Regions from separate parts of the Bacillus sp. FDAARGOS_235 genome, predicted to be linked through region 3. Evidence: riboswitches for the same ligand, from Rfam matches in the RefSeq annotation. Region 3 holds a riboswitch; each other region holds the start of a gene.
What was found. A riboswitch is a leader RNA that binds a small molecule or an ion and turns the genes downstream of it on or off. The one in region 3 is predicted to bind magnesium.
Positions count from the first base shown of each region.

Region 1: another riboswitch for magnesium. It lies ahead of mgtA (magnesium-translocating P-type ATPase); the one in region 3 lies ahead of A6J74_RS07480 (FtsW/RodA/SpoVE family cell cycle protein).
Region 2: another riboswitch for magnesium. It lies ahead of A6J74_RS08870 (P-type ATPase actuator domain-containing protein); the one in region 3 lies ahead of A6J74_RS07480 (FtsW/RodA/SpoVE family cell cycle protein).

Region 1 is NZ_CP020437.2:4,163,892-4,169,239, reverse strand. It holds gene rnz (ribonuclease Z) at 1-759, opposite strand, end outside; gene A6J74_RS23810 (DUF3932 family protein) at 949-1,200, shown strand; M-box (ykoK) riboswitch at 1,396-1,563, shown strand; gene mgtA (magnesium-translocating P-type ATPase) at 1,896-4,601, shown strand; gene A6J74_RS23800 (MgtC/SapB family protein) at 4,726-5,348, shown strand, end outside.
Region 2 is NZ_CP020437.2:1,419,405-1,424,752, reverse strand. It holds gene A6J74_RS08885 (hypothetical protein) at 636-947, shown strand; gene A6J74_RS08880 (glutathionylspermidine synthase family protein) at 951-2,186, shown strand; gene A6J74_RS08875 (DUF350 domain-containing protein) at 2,183-2,569, shown strand; M-box (ykoK) riboswitch at 2,731-2,896, shown strand; gene A6J74_RS08870 (P-type ATPase actuator domain-containing protein) at 3,241-3,966, shown strand; gene A6J74_RS08865 (5'-3' exonuclease) at 4,099-4,965, shown strand; gene A6J74_RS08860 (FbpB family small basic protein) at 5,295-5,348, shown strand, end outside.
Region 3 is NZ_CP020437.2:1,143,800-1,149,147, reverse strand. It holds gene A6J74_RS07480 (FtsW/RodA/SpoVE family cell cycle protein) at 751-1,878, opposite strand; M-box (ykoK) riboswitch at 2,066-2,242, opposite strand; M-box (ykoK) riboswitch at 2,765-2,932, shown strand; gene mgtE (magnesium transporter) at 3,210-4,538, shown strand; gene A6J74_RS07470 (phosphodiester glycosidase family protein) at 4,699-5,348, shown strand, end outside.

The sequences.
Region 1 (5,348 bases), 2.3 Mb from region 3:
TTGCTTAGATGTGGAATGAAAATAATCATGCGCTTGTTGTTCATCGTCTGCCGCAAAAGTTGCTTCATGAACAAGTACATCAGCATTTTGTGCTAGCTCTCTACTCGCTTCGCAATATCGTGTATCACCTAAAATGGTAATAATTCTTCCCTTTTGAGGCGGACCGATAAAATCTTTTCCATTTAGTATCGTACCATTCTCTAATTCAACTACTTCTCCATCTTTTAAACGCTTAAAGATTGGCCCTGGTTTCACTCCCATTTCGAGCAATTTATCGACTAAAAGAACACCTTGTATATCTTTCTCTACAATACGATATCCAAAACATTCAATGCCATGTGACAATTTTTTCGTTTCTACATAAAACTCATTATCTTCAAACACAGTACCTTCTTCTGTTATCTCAACGATTTCAAGTGGATATTTCACATGTGTCGTACTTACTGATAATGCCACTTCAATAAATTGTTTAATTCCTTTTGGTCCGTACACTGTTAATTTTGTTGTTCCACCTTGAAACGAACGGCTACCCAATAAACCCGGCAATCCAAAAATATGATCGCCATGTAAATGCGTAATAAATATTTTCTCAATGCGGCGTGGACGTACAGACGTATGTAGTATTTGATGTTGCGTCGCCTCGCCACAGTCAAATAACCAAGTCTGTCCTCGTTCTTCTAACAACTGCAAAGCAATTGCTGAAACATTCCTTCCTTTTGAAGGAACACCTGCACCAGTTCCTAAAAATACAAATTCCACTTTCTTTCCTCCAGCTCTTTATATAATCTATCTTTCATCTTACGGAATGTTATTTCAAATGGCAAATTGAATTTACATAACCAATCATCTAGACAACTATATAACACGAACGTTATACTCAAAAAATTTAGCTATCGTTCGTGTTTTGTGGTAAAATGATTGTACTACATTTTAAGGGAGCGTTTTATTATGAAAGAAGTATTTCGTTTACAAACTGATTTTTCATCTTCATTTGATCGCTGGGTAAGTTCTTTCGTGTCTGATCACCCAGCACAATTAGAATGGACGACTTTAAAAGAATTAATCCATGAATATACAACATCACATACAAATGAGACATTACCAACATATATTTCTTCAGCTTTAACATATTACGCACAACGCGTTTCAACAACAAATAACTCAGAAATTGTTATTTTTGAAAATCCTACAATCTCATAATCTATTATAAAAAGCACTGTAATGAGTGCTTTTTATTTATATTCATTATTTTTTATTTTTCCAACTTATTCTCAAAAAATACAACTTATTTCATACTATATACCCTTCATAAATCTATTTGATTTTTCAAAAAAACAGATTAAAAAGATATTGACACTACGATTTTACAGTGCTAACATTCAACATGTAATTGAATATGGTCTCTGTTAGGTGAGGCTCCTGTATAGAGAAACGCTGCTGCCCAAAAATGTCGAGAGACGCCAATGGGTCAACAGGAAAGGTCGGAATGAAGGCCTTTTTTAACGTAGCTGGTTTCAGTACCTATGCTATACAGTGCTAAAACTCAACGAGGGAGAGGTGCATGTATTTTGTCATACACAAAAACTGTTTTTAGCTATGTTTACTAACAGGCTTTCGTGTGGACGTTTTTTAACTGTGAATTCAGACCTTTACTCGTTGTGAGTAAAGGTCTTTTTTATGTCTTTATGCACCTGACTATGAAACAAACATAGCATATTCAGAAACTATTAAATTGGACGGAGGTGAGGAACAGTGGCAAGTGATGATTCGGCCCAGATACCCATATGTTTTACGTTAATATTTCATCATGTAGGTAGGAAAGAAGCTGTTCCTCCTAATTTTAAATAGTCGAGTAACAGTTTGTTTCCTCCTTCATGCCAGAGGAGGAACTACCGATGTTTAATTTTCAAAGACAAGAAACAAAGCATGCTTACGATCAAGATAGCATGCAAACAAATAACAAAGTATTAGTGGAAGTTGCAACACAAGATATAAACTCTGCATTAAAACTTCTAGAAACTACAGAAAATGGACTCTCTAAACAAGAAGCGTCCCGTAGACTTTCTTTATATGGTCCGAACGAAATTGCTCATAATAAAACATTGCCGTGGTACATTCAATTTCTGCTGGCATTTAAAAATCCATTTATTTTTGTTTTATTAGCTCTTGGAGCGCTCTCTTTTTTCACAGATGACATGCAAGGAACAATTGTCGTATCTGTAATGGTACTTCTAAGTTCAGCGATTCGCTTTTTACAAGAATTCCGCTCTCAAAAAGCCGCGGATAAATTAAAGGCGATGGTTCGAACAACCGCGAGCGTCTTTAGAATAGATGGATTTGTACACGAAACAAAAAACGTAACGAATTTAAATCGAAATTATACAATAGAAATTCCAATTGAAGAACTTGTACCTGGCGATATTATTTCACTTTCAGCCGGTGACATCGTTCCAGCTGATGTGCGTATTTTATCGGCTAAAGATTTATTTGTTAATCAGTCTTCATTAACCGGGGAAGCACTTCCTGTAGAAAAATACGAAAACTGCTACCATACAGAAAACAAGCATATCTTACCAAAAAATATGAAAAAAAATTTCAATCCACTCGATATGGAAAACCTTTGCTTTATGGGTACGAATATTGTAAGTGGTAGCGCAAAAGCTGTTGTCGTTTCAACAAGTACCGATACGTATTTCGGCTCTTTAGCGAATAAAGTAATCGGGAAGCGCGCAGAAACAAGCTTTGATAAAGGTGTAAACAAAGTAAGCTGGCTCTTAATTACATTCATGCTTATTATGGCGCCCATTGTCCTTCTCATTAATGGATTCACAAAAGGTGATTGGCAAGAAGCTTTCTTCTTCGCTATCGCTATTGCAGTTGGTCTTACACCTGAAATGTTACCAATGATTGTAACTGCTAATTTAGCTAAAGGTGCTGTGAACATGTCTAAGCAAAAAGTTATTGTAAAACAGCTAAATTCTATTCAAAACTTAGGCGCGATGAACATTCTTTGTACAGATAAAACTGGGACATTGACAGAGGATAAAGTTGTTCTTGTTAGACATTTAGATCCTACTGGTAATCCATGCAATCGTGTATTACAGTTTGCATATTTAAATAGCTTCTATCAAACTGGATTGAAAAATTTAATAGATAAAGCTGTTATTGAGCATACAGAAGAAAAACAAATGTTCGACCCTTCAACGTTTCAAAAACTAGATGAAATTCCATTTGATTTTGCCCGCCGTCGCATGTCCGTCATCGTCAAAGACATCTCAGGTGAACATACAATGGTTTGTAAAGGTGCCGTGGAAGAAATTTTATCCATTTGTAACTACACTGAATCAAACGGAAAGATTGTTCAACTTACCGAGGAAATGCGCTCAAATGTCAAACAACTAAGTGAGACATTGAATGGCGAAGGTATGCGTGTAATTGCTGTAGCTTATAAAAAAAATAGAAAAATAAATGATAAAGAGTACGCGGTAAAAGATGAAACTAATATGATTCTCGCTGGATATATTGGCTTTTTAGATCCACCGAAACCATCTGCATCTGTTGCTATTCAAGCATTACAGAAACATGGTGTACAAGTAAAAATTTTAACTGGTGATAATGAAATTGTTACAAAAAAAGTTTGTAAAGAAGTTGGATTGGATATTGGTGAGCCTATCCTTGGCTACGAGATCGATTCTTTACCAGATAAAGCATTAGCAAAACTAGCCGAAGAAACAACAGTGTTCGCAAAAATAAATCCAATGCAAAAATCTCGCATTATTCGTGCCTTACAAGGGAACGGTCATACAGTAGGTTATATGGGGGATGGTATTAACGATGCCGTAGCATTACGTGATGCTGACGTTGGAATATCTGTTGATACTGCAACTGATATCGCAAAAGAGTCTTCCGATATTATTCTACTTGAAAAAAGTTTAACTATATTAGAAGCGGGTATTTTAGAAGGACGCACTACGTTCGGAAATATTTTAAAATATATTAAAATGACGGCTAGCTCTAACTTTGGAAATGTATTTAGTGTGTTAGTGGCCAGTGCTTTCATTCCCTTTTTACCGATGCTTGCCATTCACCTTTTAATTCAAAACTTGCTTTACGATATTTCACAGCTGTCTATTCCATGGGACAAAATGGATAAAGAATTTTTAGAAAAACCGAGAAAATGGGATACTGCAAACTTACGGAACTTCATTATTTGTATCGGCCCAATTAGTTCCATATTTGATATTATCACATACGTAGTCATGTGGAATGTCTTCGGTGCAAATACACCTAGCGAACAATCATTATTCCAATCTGGTTGGTTTGTCGTTGGACTGCTCACACAAACTTTAATCGTTCACATGATAAGAACACAGAAGATTCCATTCATTCAAAGTACTGCATCAGCACCGGTACTGTTATTAACCGCTTGTATTATGGCAATCGGAATTTATATTCCATTCTCACCACTTGGTGCGGCTGTTGGTTTACAAGCATTACCACTTAGCTATTTCCCTTGGCTAGTAGGAATACTATTAGGCTATGCTTTCTTAACACAATTCCTGAAAAAAGTTTATATTAAAAAGTTTCATAGCTGGTTATAAAGTGAAACTTTAATCAGTGGGGGTCTTACTGCCCGCAAATAGCGGGATAAAAACGAGAATGAGTGGTACTCCCCACTCATTCTTAAAAACATCACACGTACTTATATGTATGGAGGTGACCATGATGGTATGGTATGACATTGTATTAAGATTATTTATCGCAATTATTATAGGTGCTTGCATCGGAATGGAAAGGCAATGGAGACACCGGATGGCCGGTTTACGGACAAATGCTCTCGTATCACTTGGTGCCTGTATATTTGTTTTATTATCCGTCATGCTTGATCATGATGCTAGCCCCTCACGTATTGCTGCTCAAGTTGTTAGTGGGATTGGCTTTTTAGGAGGCGGTGTGATTATCCGTGACGGTTTTAGTATTAGAGGATTAAATACTGCGGCTACTTTATGGTGTGCTGCTGCTGTCGGTACTCTTACAGGCGCTGGTTTTCTCCTTGCAGCTATATTAGGTGCAGCCGGCGTTTTACTAGCAAATATACTACTTCGCCCGATCGCTCTCTTTATGAATAAAAAATCAAAAGAAGAATCACCTGAACAAACAAACTACTTCCTTTCTCTTACTTGTTCCGAAGAAAATGAAGCACATATTCGTTTTTTACTCATGCACATGGTAAGTACAGAAGGTCTCGGTTTAAAAGAGTTATATAGTGAAGATGTAGATTCTAAGCAAAAAGTCTGTATACAGGCTACATTACATTGCAAGACAAATGCGGCTATCTTAATTGAAAA
Region 2 (5,348 bases), 280 kb from region 3:
AAACCTGTTAATTCTGATACTTGACTAACTCGTAAAAATTTCATTATTATTCTTATCTCATTGAACCTACAATAGTACGTATGTTCGATATATTCAATGAGGTTTGATAGATTTAATTAAATTTATCTCGTTCAACTAAGGGCGCAATTCCTTAGCCAGTTCTCTTATGAACTTCTCATGTTTTCACATGAGCGCAGACTATATGTTTATCTCTTTAGGGATAGAGGATTTTTCCAGCACCATAGGCTTGTGATGTACTCTCGTCAGTTATACGAGATAGTCGTTGAACGTTCATCTTATCACTTTTGACTTAGATGATTCGAGGCGGAAGACCCATTGTTCTAATGTTTAGGATTTAACCTTGCATCATCTGATTGATTTTTTCTGCTTTCGCGACATTCACGCTCGCTATTTCTAGCCACGTTGTAGTTCAATCAGCTTTAGGGATTGCCCGCAGTTAACCCTCACTACTAGCCAATCACTTGACTAGCAGGGCTTACTGATATATTTAATTAACATTGGTTATAATCGGTTAAATAAATCGTAACAGTTAGTTACCCTCTTCTTCCTTTTTCTTCTACTTTATCATGCCATCCTATATAATAGGAATAGAATTTAAAAAGGGGAGTGCGAAGGTGACAAAAACGAAATGGCTAGTAGGTGGTGTCGTAACGTCTTTAATGACTGGCACTTTATTTGGTTGCGCACAAGATCTTCCCCCAAAACCGAATGATAATAGTTGTTCTGATTGGGATTGGGATGATGAACTTGGGGTATGGCAGTGTGATGATAGTAGTTCAGGTTATCGTGGGCATTATTTCTATGGTGGGCGATACTATCAAAATAAATCCACTTTTAAAAATTCATCGGCGTTTAAATCGTATCAATCGTCTGCTGAATTTAAAGGTGGAATTGGAAGCGGTTCAAAGGGAGGATTTGGAGGCTAAAATATGTCGCAATACATAAGGGATCGAAAAGAATTTTATTTAAAATATCCGAATTTTTGGTCGGATTTATATGAATGTGAATATAGTTTGTTTCATGTTTTTTCTATAACAAATCAGACTTTGGAACAATTACACTTAGCGACTGAACGAATGGGTAAAATATTTTTTAAGACTGCTAGACTTTTGCGAAATTTAAGTGACGAACAGCTTCTTGAGCTTGGTTTTCCTCCTGCGAGCTTATCATTCATTAGAATGATAGGATTATTTCCTGAATCTGTTATTTCACGATTTGATTTCGTTATAACGGTTGATAACCAAATTAAAATGCTTGAGTTTAATAGTGATACACCAACTTTTATTATGGAATGCTTTCAAATGAATGGAAAAGTTTGTGAAAACCTAGGTTATGATGATCCAAACTCGGATCAAGAACGATTACTATCTTCTGGTGTTACGAAAGCTGTAATGGAAGCGACAAAGGGATTAGACAATCCAAATGTTGTTTTTACAGCACATCATGAACATATTGAGGATTGGAATACGACTATGTATTTAAGTCAGTTATGCCATGTTGAAAATAAAGTAGTGCCAATGTCAGAACTTAGAATTACGAAAGATGCTCTAGTTGATAAAGATGGGGCGAAGATTGATGTTTTATATCGCCAAACGTATCCGATAGAAGATTTAATTGAGGATCAAGATCCTGAAACAGGAGATTTGGTAGGTGTGGAACTGCTGCAACTTGTAAAAGACGGAAATCTCTTTATTATAAATCCTTTGTCTGCCTTTTTACTTCAGCCAAAATCAATTCAGTGTCTTATTTGGGGATTAGCAGAAGAAGGGGCTTTTTATACAAATGAGGAACAACAGTGGGTTAAAGAATATATGCTACCTACATATTTAGAACCAGATTTATTTTTAGGAAAAGGTTCTTTCGTTCAAAAACCTTCGTTTGGTAGGGAAGGTGACACAATTACAATTCGCGATAAAGACACGAATATTATGATTCGAAATGCACATGAAACATATAAAACGTCATTGCCGATATTTCAAAAGTATATAGAGCTTCCAGTTGTATGTTTGGAAACTGAAAAAGGAGTGGAGAAACTATCGTATGTGTTTGGGGCGTTTTTAATCGCTGGAAAAGCGAGCAGTATCGGTATACGTGCTGGGGAAAAGATTACAGGAAATGAATCTTATTATTTACCAGTAGGTATTAAGAAGGGGGAAAATAAATGATTAATTTTTTACTATATTTAGCAGTATCACTCGCACTTTTATGTATAGGTTTGTTCCTTATGGAAGTGACAACGAAAGTGAAAGAATTTAAGTTAATGGCTCAGGGTAACAAAGCGGTCAGTTATGTACTTGGAGGAAGGGTACTCGGGCTAGCTATCGTTTTATATTCAACGGCCGCTAATTCCATTTCACTTTTGGATATGGTTTCGTGGGGAGCGGTTGGTATTTTGGCCCAAATTATTGTTTATTATTTAGCTGAGTGGCTTACACCACGCTTTAATATAAATAAAAGCCTTGAAGAAGATAATCAAGCAGTCGGCCTGTTTCTTATGTTTTTATCACTTTCAATTGGTATTGTAATTGCTGGTTGTGTAACTTACTAAAAACTTACGTTTTATACGTAAGTTTTTTTCGTTCGCTAACTTGTACTATATATGAGAAAATAGGCTAACAACAGAGAGGGCTTTTCTGTAATAAGGAAAAGTTTCCATACAAAGTGTTGACATCTATTTTAAATAAGAGTAACATTTTCTATGTAATTAAAATAAGTCTCTGTTAGGTGAGGCTCCTGTATAGAGAAATGCTACTGCCCAAAAATGTCGAGAGACGCCAATGGGTCAACAGGAATGATCGAATTAAGGTTTTTCTTAACGTAGCTGGTAATGAACCTATGCTATACAGTGCTAAAACTCGGCGAGGGAGAGGTCCGTAGATTTCTAATTATATTAGGAATCGTTTATTTGTGTATGCAATGACCTTTGCTCTCTTATGAGTAAGGGTCTTTTTTGTTACCAATCTATGAGTCATTTCATAATATAAACTATAAAAATAAACGAGGAGGTGAGGAGCATGTCAAATTCTGACTCGGTTCCGTTACCCATATACTTCAAATCAAAAATATATGATGTAGGCAGGAAACGACTTGTTCCTCCCTCTATATTTATCATAATGTAGCGTTTATATACATAATTAAGCGCTAGACACTTTCACGGTAAAGTGGATAAATTGAGAAACAAAGCGTTTCTTCCTATGTTGTAAAGGAGGAGACGATAATATGTTATATGTAAACAAAACTGTGGGTAACACGTCATATAAACAAAGTAAAAAATCAATGAAAGAACAAACAATGCTTCAAAAAAATAAAGATTTATTAATTGAAATTGCAACAAGAGATGTAAAATCTGTATTTGCGTATTTTAAAACAACAAGAGACGGATTATCTATGAAAGAGGCGCAAAAACGTATTCAAGTATACGGTCGAAATGAATTGACTTCAAAAAGAGCGCGTATTGCAGAAGTAATAATGAAGTTAAGTGGAATGATTCCAGGTTTTTCAAAACAACATGTGCGTGATCAATTGCAATGTGAAACAATTACTGTGTCTAGAGTAGAATGTGCTAGTAGTACAGGGCTAAATAACGAACTGAAAATGATGAAGTTACCAGTACAAGAACTTGTACCAGGAGATATGATTTTTCTTTCAGAAGGTGATATAGTACCGGCAGATGTACGTATCATTTATGCAAATGATTTATTGGTAAATGAATCTGTGTTGACAGGGAACGATGCAAATGTTGAGAAATTTGAAAGTTGCTACCACCTTGAACGTAAAAGATTTATTCCATTAAAACGGATGAAAGACTATAATCCACTTGAACTTGAAAATGTATGTTTTAAAGGTACTAATATTATTGGTGGAAATGCAAAGGCTGTAGTTGTTTCAACAGGTAAAAATACGTATTCAGGAATACTTCATACTTGTTGCAGTAGAACGTCTTAATGTGTTAATGATGCTAAATATATAAAAACAATGTATAATAGACAAAGTTGAAAAAACGTAGAATGGTAATCTATTTATATAACCTTACGTGATAACGTGAGGTTATTATTTTTTGTTAGTAGGAGAGGAATTATGAAAAAAGTATTATTAGTTGATGGTATGGCACTATTATTTCGTGCTTTTTACGCAACAAGTGTCTACGGACAATTTATGAAACGACAAGATGGTACCCCGACGAACGGGATTCATGGTTATATGAAGCATTTATTAACAGCAACACAAGCAATCGAACCAACGCACATTGTAACGTGCTGGGATATGGGAAGTACGACATTTAGAACGGAATCTTTCTCGAATTATAAAGCAAATCGTGCAGCACCGCCAGAAGAATTAATTCCGCAATTTGATTTAGTGCAAGAAATGACTGCGAAATTATCTATGCCTGTAATAGGCATGAAAGGTTATGAAGCGGATGATTGTATTGGTACGCTTGCAAAACAATATTGCAATGAAGCAGAAGTTTATGTTTTGACAGGTGATACAGATTTACTTCAACTTGTTGATACGAATGTTACAGTTATGCTTCTTCGTAAAGGAATTGGAAATTACGAGTATTACACACCGGAAAAAATCATGGAAGAGAAAGGTGTAGAACCTTGGCAAATTGTCCATGCGAAAGCTTTCATGGGAGATACGAGTGATAACTATCCAGGCGTAAAAGGTATTGGTGAAAAAACAGCGTATAAGCTTATTCAAGAATACGGCACAGTATCGGCAGTACTAGAAAATATAGCATCATTAACGAAAGCGCAGCGTACAAAAATTGAAAGTGATTTAGAGAATTTAAATATCTCTTTACAATTAGCGCAAATTCATTGTGAAGTTCCAATTTCATGTTCGTTAGAAGAAGGGTTACACACAATGGACGAAGAAAAACTACGCTTTGTATGTAACGAAATGAATTGGGGAAGACCTGAAATGTTAATAAACATGTTATAAATACTAGAAAGACCGATTTAGAATGAATCGGTCTTTCTTTTTTTGTTCACAAAGTTGTCAGAAAATAAACGGAATTTTCATGTGAAGTTCAAATGGATTTCACAACAATCAATTATTATAAGTCTACACAGATAAATCCTTATCCCGCATTAACGGGCGGTGGGACTTCTATATCAATATTATCGCTGAATAAAGAGTGATGATGGAAGAGTAACTCCCTGTAAAGGCCCGATTGATGTAGGCTAATAATTAGTGAGGGTACATCCTTTCATTGATTAAAGTTTCAAGTTATCTTTTATATAAACCATCCCCCAAGGAGGAAAATAAACATGCGAAAAAAAGTGAGAAAATCCTTTAAACAATTATTAATAGAAAATAAACAA
Region 3 (5,348 bases):
CCTGTCCTTTCTTAGCAAAATTTCCTGTTGGCAAATATCATTCCACTTTAATTTCCTAAAGGGTAATTTTATTTAGAATTGTTAACTTGGAACTGATAAATATCCAAAAATGAATGCATTAATAATTCTGTATTCCTAGAAGAATGATAGTAGCCATCACTATCTTTGAAATGGAATAAATTACTAGTGCAATAACTAAATGAAAGGAAAATAAATCCAAACAACAGGTTTTATTTGCTTTTGTAGGCATTCTAACAATAGGAGGTGTTTCGTCTGTTACAGGTTGCCCGCCAATCTGTAGTAAAGCTTTACTTAAATGTTTTCTCTTGAAAACTGTATTTTAAATGTACTCTATACGTAAATTGATTCATTTTTTGCATCCGTATTCTTTGCTTCGTGTATCTTTTGCCTTGTCTTTAATGCTTTATATTTTCAATGATTGCTTTTTCTTTTGATTTAATAATTTCTATCTGATATATATTACTATTAATTTCCTAATATTTTTATGCTTATCTATATAATAAAAAGAATTTTAAGAATTGAGACCAGCCAATTATATATATATTTTCTCAGCCATTATGAATGCTTCATCCCTTGCCACGGATTTTTACAATGTTATATTTTTTTTACTGTGTTTATTTTATTGTTTAGCAATAATTCTAATGAAAAAACAACAGATTGATTTACGGAATCAGTCTGTCCAAAACGAGAAAGAATTCATCCATTAAAAATAGAATCTTATATTGATAATTATATATTATGATTATCAAACTTAATTTTATTGAAAATTGAAATATTAAGTAGTATTCCTATTGCTATTAAATTAACCATTAAAGAACTTCCACCAAAACTTACAAATGGAAATGGGGTACCCGTAAGAGGAAGTATTCCCGTAATACCGCCTAAATTAACAACAGATTGCATACCAATCATACAGCCTATACCAATTGCTATAAAACTTCCAAAGGGATCTTCACATAGCTGTGCAATTTTTAGTGAGCGAAGAACTATAGCTAATACTCCGGTCATTATAATGAATACACCAATAAATCCTAATTCTTCAGAAACGATTGCCATTATAAAATCAGTATGTGGTTCTGGGAGATAACCAGTTTTTTGAATGCTATTTCCGAATCCACGTCCAATAATTCCTCCTGAGCCAATGGCAATAAAAGAATTTACAAGCTGATATCCATTCCCTTGTGCATCAACAAAGGGATTGAGAATCGTAGTAATACGTGTCTTTTGAACTTCTGACAAACTAAATTGAATCAAAAAATATAAAATAGGTAACCAAAAAATAGAACCGAGTATAGTTCTTTTAATTAATAGATTTATATTTATTCCCGAGCAAAGAAATATGCTACAACCTATACCTAATATTAAAAGAGCAGATCCTAAGTTTGGCTGTTTATAGATTAGGAAAAAAATTGTAGCTAAAAAAAATAAAAGTTTTCCGCCCCCAAACCAAGTTTGTTTAACTGGTCCTTGTCGCAATGCAAAAAAACGGGCTGTTACAAGTATTGTTCCTAATTTAAGAAATTCAGCTGGCTGTATTCCAAAGATCCAAGATTGAGCATTATTTACGACCTTTCCTTTCCATAAAACCATAATTAACAAAAAAATTCCCCCAATCATAATACAGGTTGAGACTATTCGTTTTTTCCATATTTCATATGGGAGAATAGCACAAACTATTAGCCCAATTGTTCCTAAAAATAGCTTTGTTAATTGAGAATCGACAAAGTGCCTACTGTTATAGCCGTAATGTTGAACAGCTACAATGGAGCTCGCGCTATACATCATGATAATACCTAAAGTACATGTTATGAATAGAGGGAGGAGCAATAGATAATCGAGTTTTAATATTTTTTTCATTTTTATATCCTCCTGATTTACATTAACACTTAATATTACATTTGCTAATGAATAGAATCTTGTTCTCACCAATTAATAAATAGTATTTTTGTTTTGAGAGATCCTATCGCTTACACCCTGTTTTCTTACGTAAAAATCCCCCTAGTTACATACTAGGGGGATTTCAAAATGGCATGACTAAATAAAGCTTTTCTCCCCCTAGTAGAGCTTTGGCACTATACAACGTAAAGTAATGGAAATTCATTACTTAGCTATCTTAAGAAGAGCCTTAATCCGACAATTCCTGTTCTACCCATTGGCGTCTTTCGACATTTTTGGGCAATAGCCTGTGTTTGTATAGGAGCCTCACCTAACAGGTTTAGCAATATAAATTTTATGTGTTAGTTTCGTGTAGCCAGCATAAATACTTTTTTTTTGCTTGTCAAGTAAACGTATTGCTAACTTTATATTCTTTATTGCTTTATAAATCTTTGAGAAATGATTTGAGAAATTGTATTTAATTGTCTCATATAGATACATATTTGCGATTTGGAATGTATAATTTGATTAAGTAGTTTAACCATATAAATTTGATAAACAGTAAAGAAGATTTTAATCATAAAATAAGATTTTTTGAAGAATGTTCTTTTGAAGTACGGTATGATTAATGATGCAACTTCTGCTATAAAGTTACAAATTAATTATAAACAATAAGTTTCTTATACGAAATTTCATATGTTTTATAACTTTTTTTCGAACTAATTGTATTTAAATTTTATATCTTTTAAGCAGAATTTCAAATTTGTAATAGAATCTAATTACATTTCTCTAAAAAAGAATTTTTTATGAATCAAATCGAAAGTTAGTTGACAAATATTAAATTCTGGTTTAAATTTTGAAGTAATTCAATAATCTTTGTTAGGTGAGGCTCCTGTATAGAGAAACGCTGCTGCCCAAAAATGTCGAGAGACGCCAATGGGTCAACAGGAACGGTCGGATTAAGGCCCTTTTTAATGTAGCTGGTTATAAAAACCTATGCTATACAGTGCTAAAACTCAACGAGGGAGTGGTATACGATTTGATAGAAAGACACCTCTGGGATTTTTGCAGAGCTGTCTTAATAATCATTTATTTGTATTGTAAAAAAACCTTTACTCCTTTTTGAGTAAGGTTTTTTTTGTTTAATGTTATTTATTTTTATCTTGTCTATATTCAAAAAGGAGGTAGTTCTAAATAATAAATTGATTGCAATGTAACTATTAATGCTCTAATCAAAATTTAGACAGGTAAAATAATACAAAACCACTCATGAAACTCTAGAGTCTCCCTTAGCAATATGAGGAGGAGTTAACATGAAGAAATTATTAAATGAATTACTTGTAACCCAAAATGATTTGGATGCAGATAAAGTTTTACGTCATCCGTCGTATGATGTTGCGCAAGAAATAAAACGGTTTTCAATTGAAGATCAAGTCATATTACTAGATAAGATTCCTGTATTAAAAAGCTCAAAAATTCTTCAACATTTGAGTATAGAAGAAAAATATAATATCTTAATTCACTTATCTGAAAACAAAGCTAAAAAATTACTAAATTTACAACCGATTGATGAAACAGTAGATCTACTTCTAGCGGTTCATCCGGAAAAACAAGCTCAATTAATGGCGTATCTAAATAAAATTACAAAACATAATGTAAAAAAGTTAATGGCTTTCAAACCTGAAACGGCAGGAAGTCTTGTCACAAGTGATTATGTTGCAGTTAGAGGGAATTGGTCAGTAAAAATGACATTGAAGTACATTAGGGAACATTCTGAAAATGTAGAATCAATTTCTTATATTTATGTTCTTGATAGTCATGGTTATCTTAAGGGAATCGTTTCCATACATGAATTATTACTAGCAGCAGATGAAGAGATATTATCTAATATCATGATTCGAGAGGTGATTTCAGTACCTGCTGAGGTTGATCAGCAAGAAGTTGTAAAAAAGCTACTGAATTATAATTTAGCAGCAATACCCGTAACAACAGCAAATAATGAAATGATTGGTATTATAACATTTGATGACGTAATGAATGTTATGGAAGCAGAGGCTACAGAAGATATCCAAAAGTTAGGTGGAAGTGAACCATTAAATCAATCTTACTTTGAATCTAGTATTTGGAGCATTTTCTTTAAACGCCTACCATGGTTATTGCTTCTTTTTGTTGCTGAGGCATATACAGGTACAGTACTAAAGTATTTTGAAGACGAAATTGAAACAGTAGTTGCCCTTGCTTTCTTTGTTCCATTATTAGTAGGTACTGGAGGGAATACAGGAACACAGGTTGTAGCAACAATTACTCGTGCAATCGGTATTGGAGAGGTGAAATTTAAAGACATTTTCCGTGTAATGAAAAAGGAATTTGCAATTGGTATGCTTCTCGGACTTGCACTTGGGGTAGCTGGGCTCATTCGTGCTTATATGTTAGGGGTTGGAACAGAAGTTGCACAAGTTGTAGCAATCACTTTATTATTTATTGTTATTTGGGCTTCGCTTGTCGCAGCTGTTTTACCTTTAATTTTGAGAAAATTTAAATTAGATCCTGCAGTCGTTTCTGGTCCATTTATTACAACATTTGTTGACGGAACAGGATTAGTAATATATTTCTTGGTTGCAAAAACGTTATTAAATTTGTAAATATACACTGAAATAAATACGAAATGTAGAATAAGTATTTTGCCTTGCTTGCTAAGACATAGTGGGGAACTCGGGAATAAGGAGAACAAACACTTTTGTCTTTAGGTAAATAATATTTTAAAGGATTCATTGAATGTAATTAATGCCGGAGGATAAAACTATGAAACATCTAAGAAAAATCTTCAAACGAATTTTGCTCCTTCTTTCTATTTTCATGCTTATTGGCATAGGAATATTATTTGGTACTAACTATGGCCGAGATTTTCGTGTAACAATTGCTGGGAGTATACTAACTTCTCAGCATCCACAATATGCGAAATATACATTCCTATCCCAAAAGGAACTAGATAAATTACAAGATAGAATTAATCATCCAAAATGGTTAAATAGTGATGAGAATATTTATAAAAAAATAGCAGGAAAAAGATTAGAAGAATTAAAAAATCAGCCATTAAAAATTGACGTAGAAACGATTAAAAGTAACAAAGATAGTCGCTTTCTTTTCGAAGGAAAATTAGTCACTATTAGTAACCCTTTCAATGTTAAACTTGTTAGCCATCAAGGAACACAGGGCGATAAAAGAGGAGAAAAAATTAGCGTAATGGCAAAACGTAATCATGCACTTGTTGCTGTGAATGCAAGTGGATTTGCCGATGAAACAGGAAGGGGTGGAGGAAATATTGCAACTGGAATAGTAATAGAAAATGGGAAAGCAATTGATACAAATATAGATAAAAATACCCCTACAATTATTACGGGCTTAACAAAGTTTGGACAAATGATAACAGGGAATTATTCTACCCAACAACT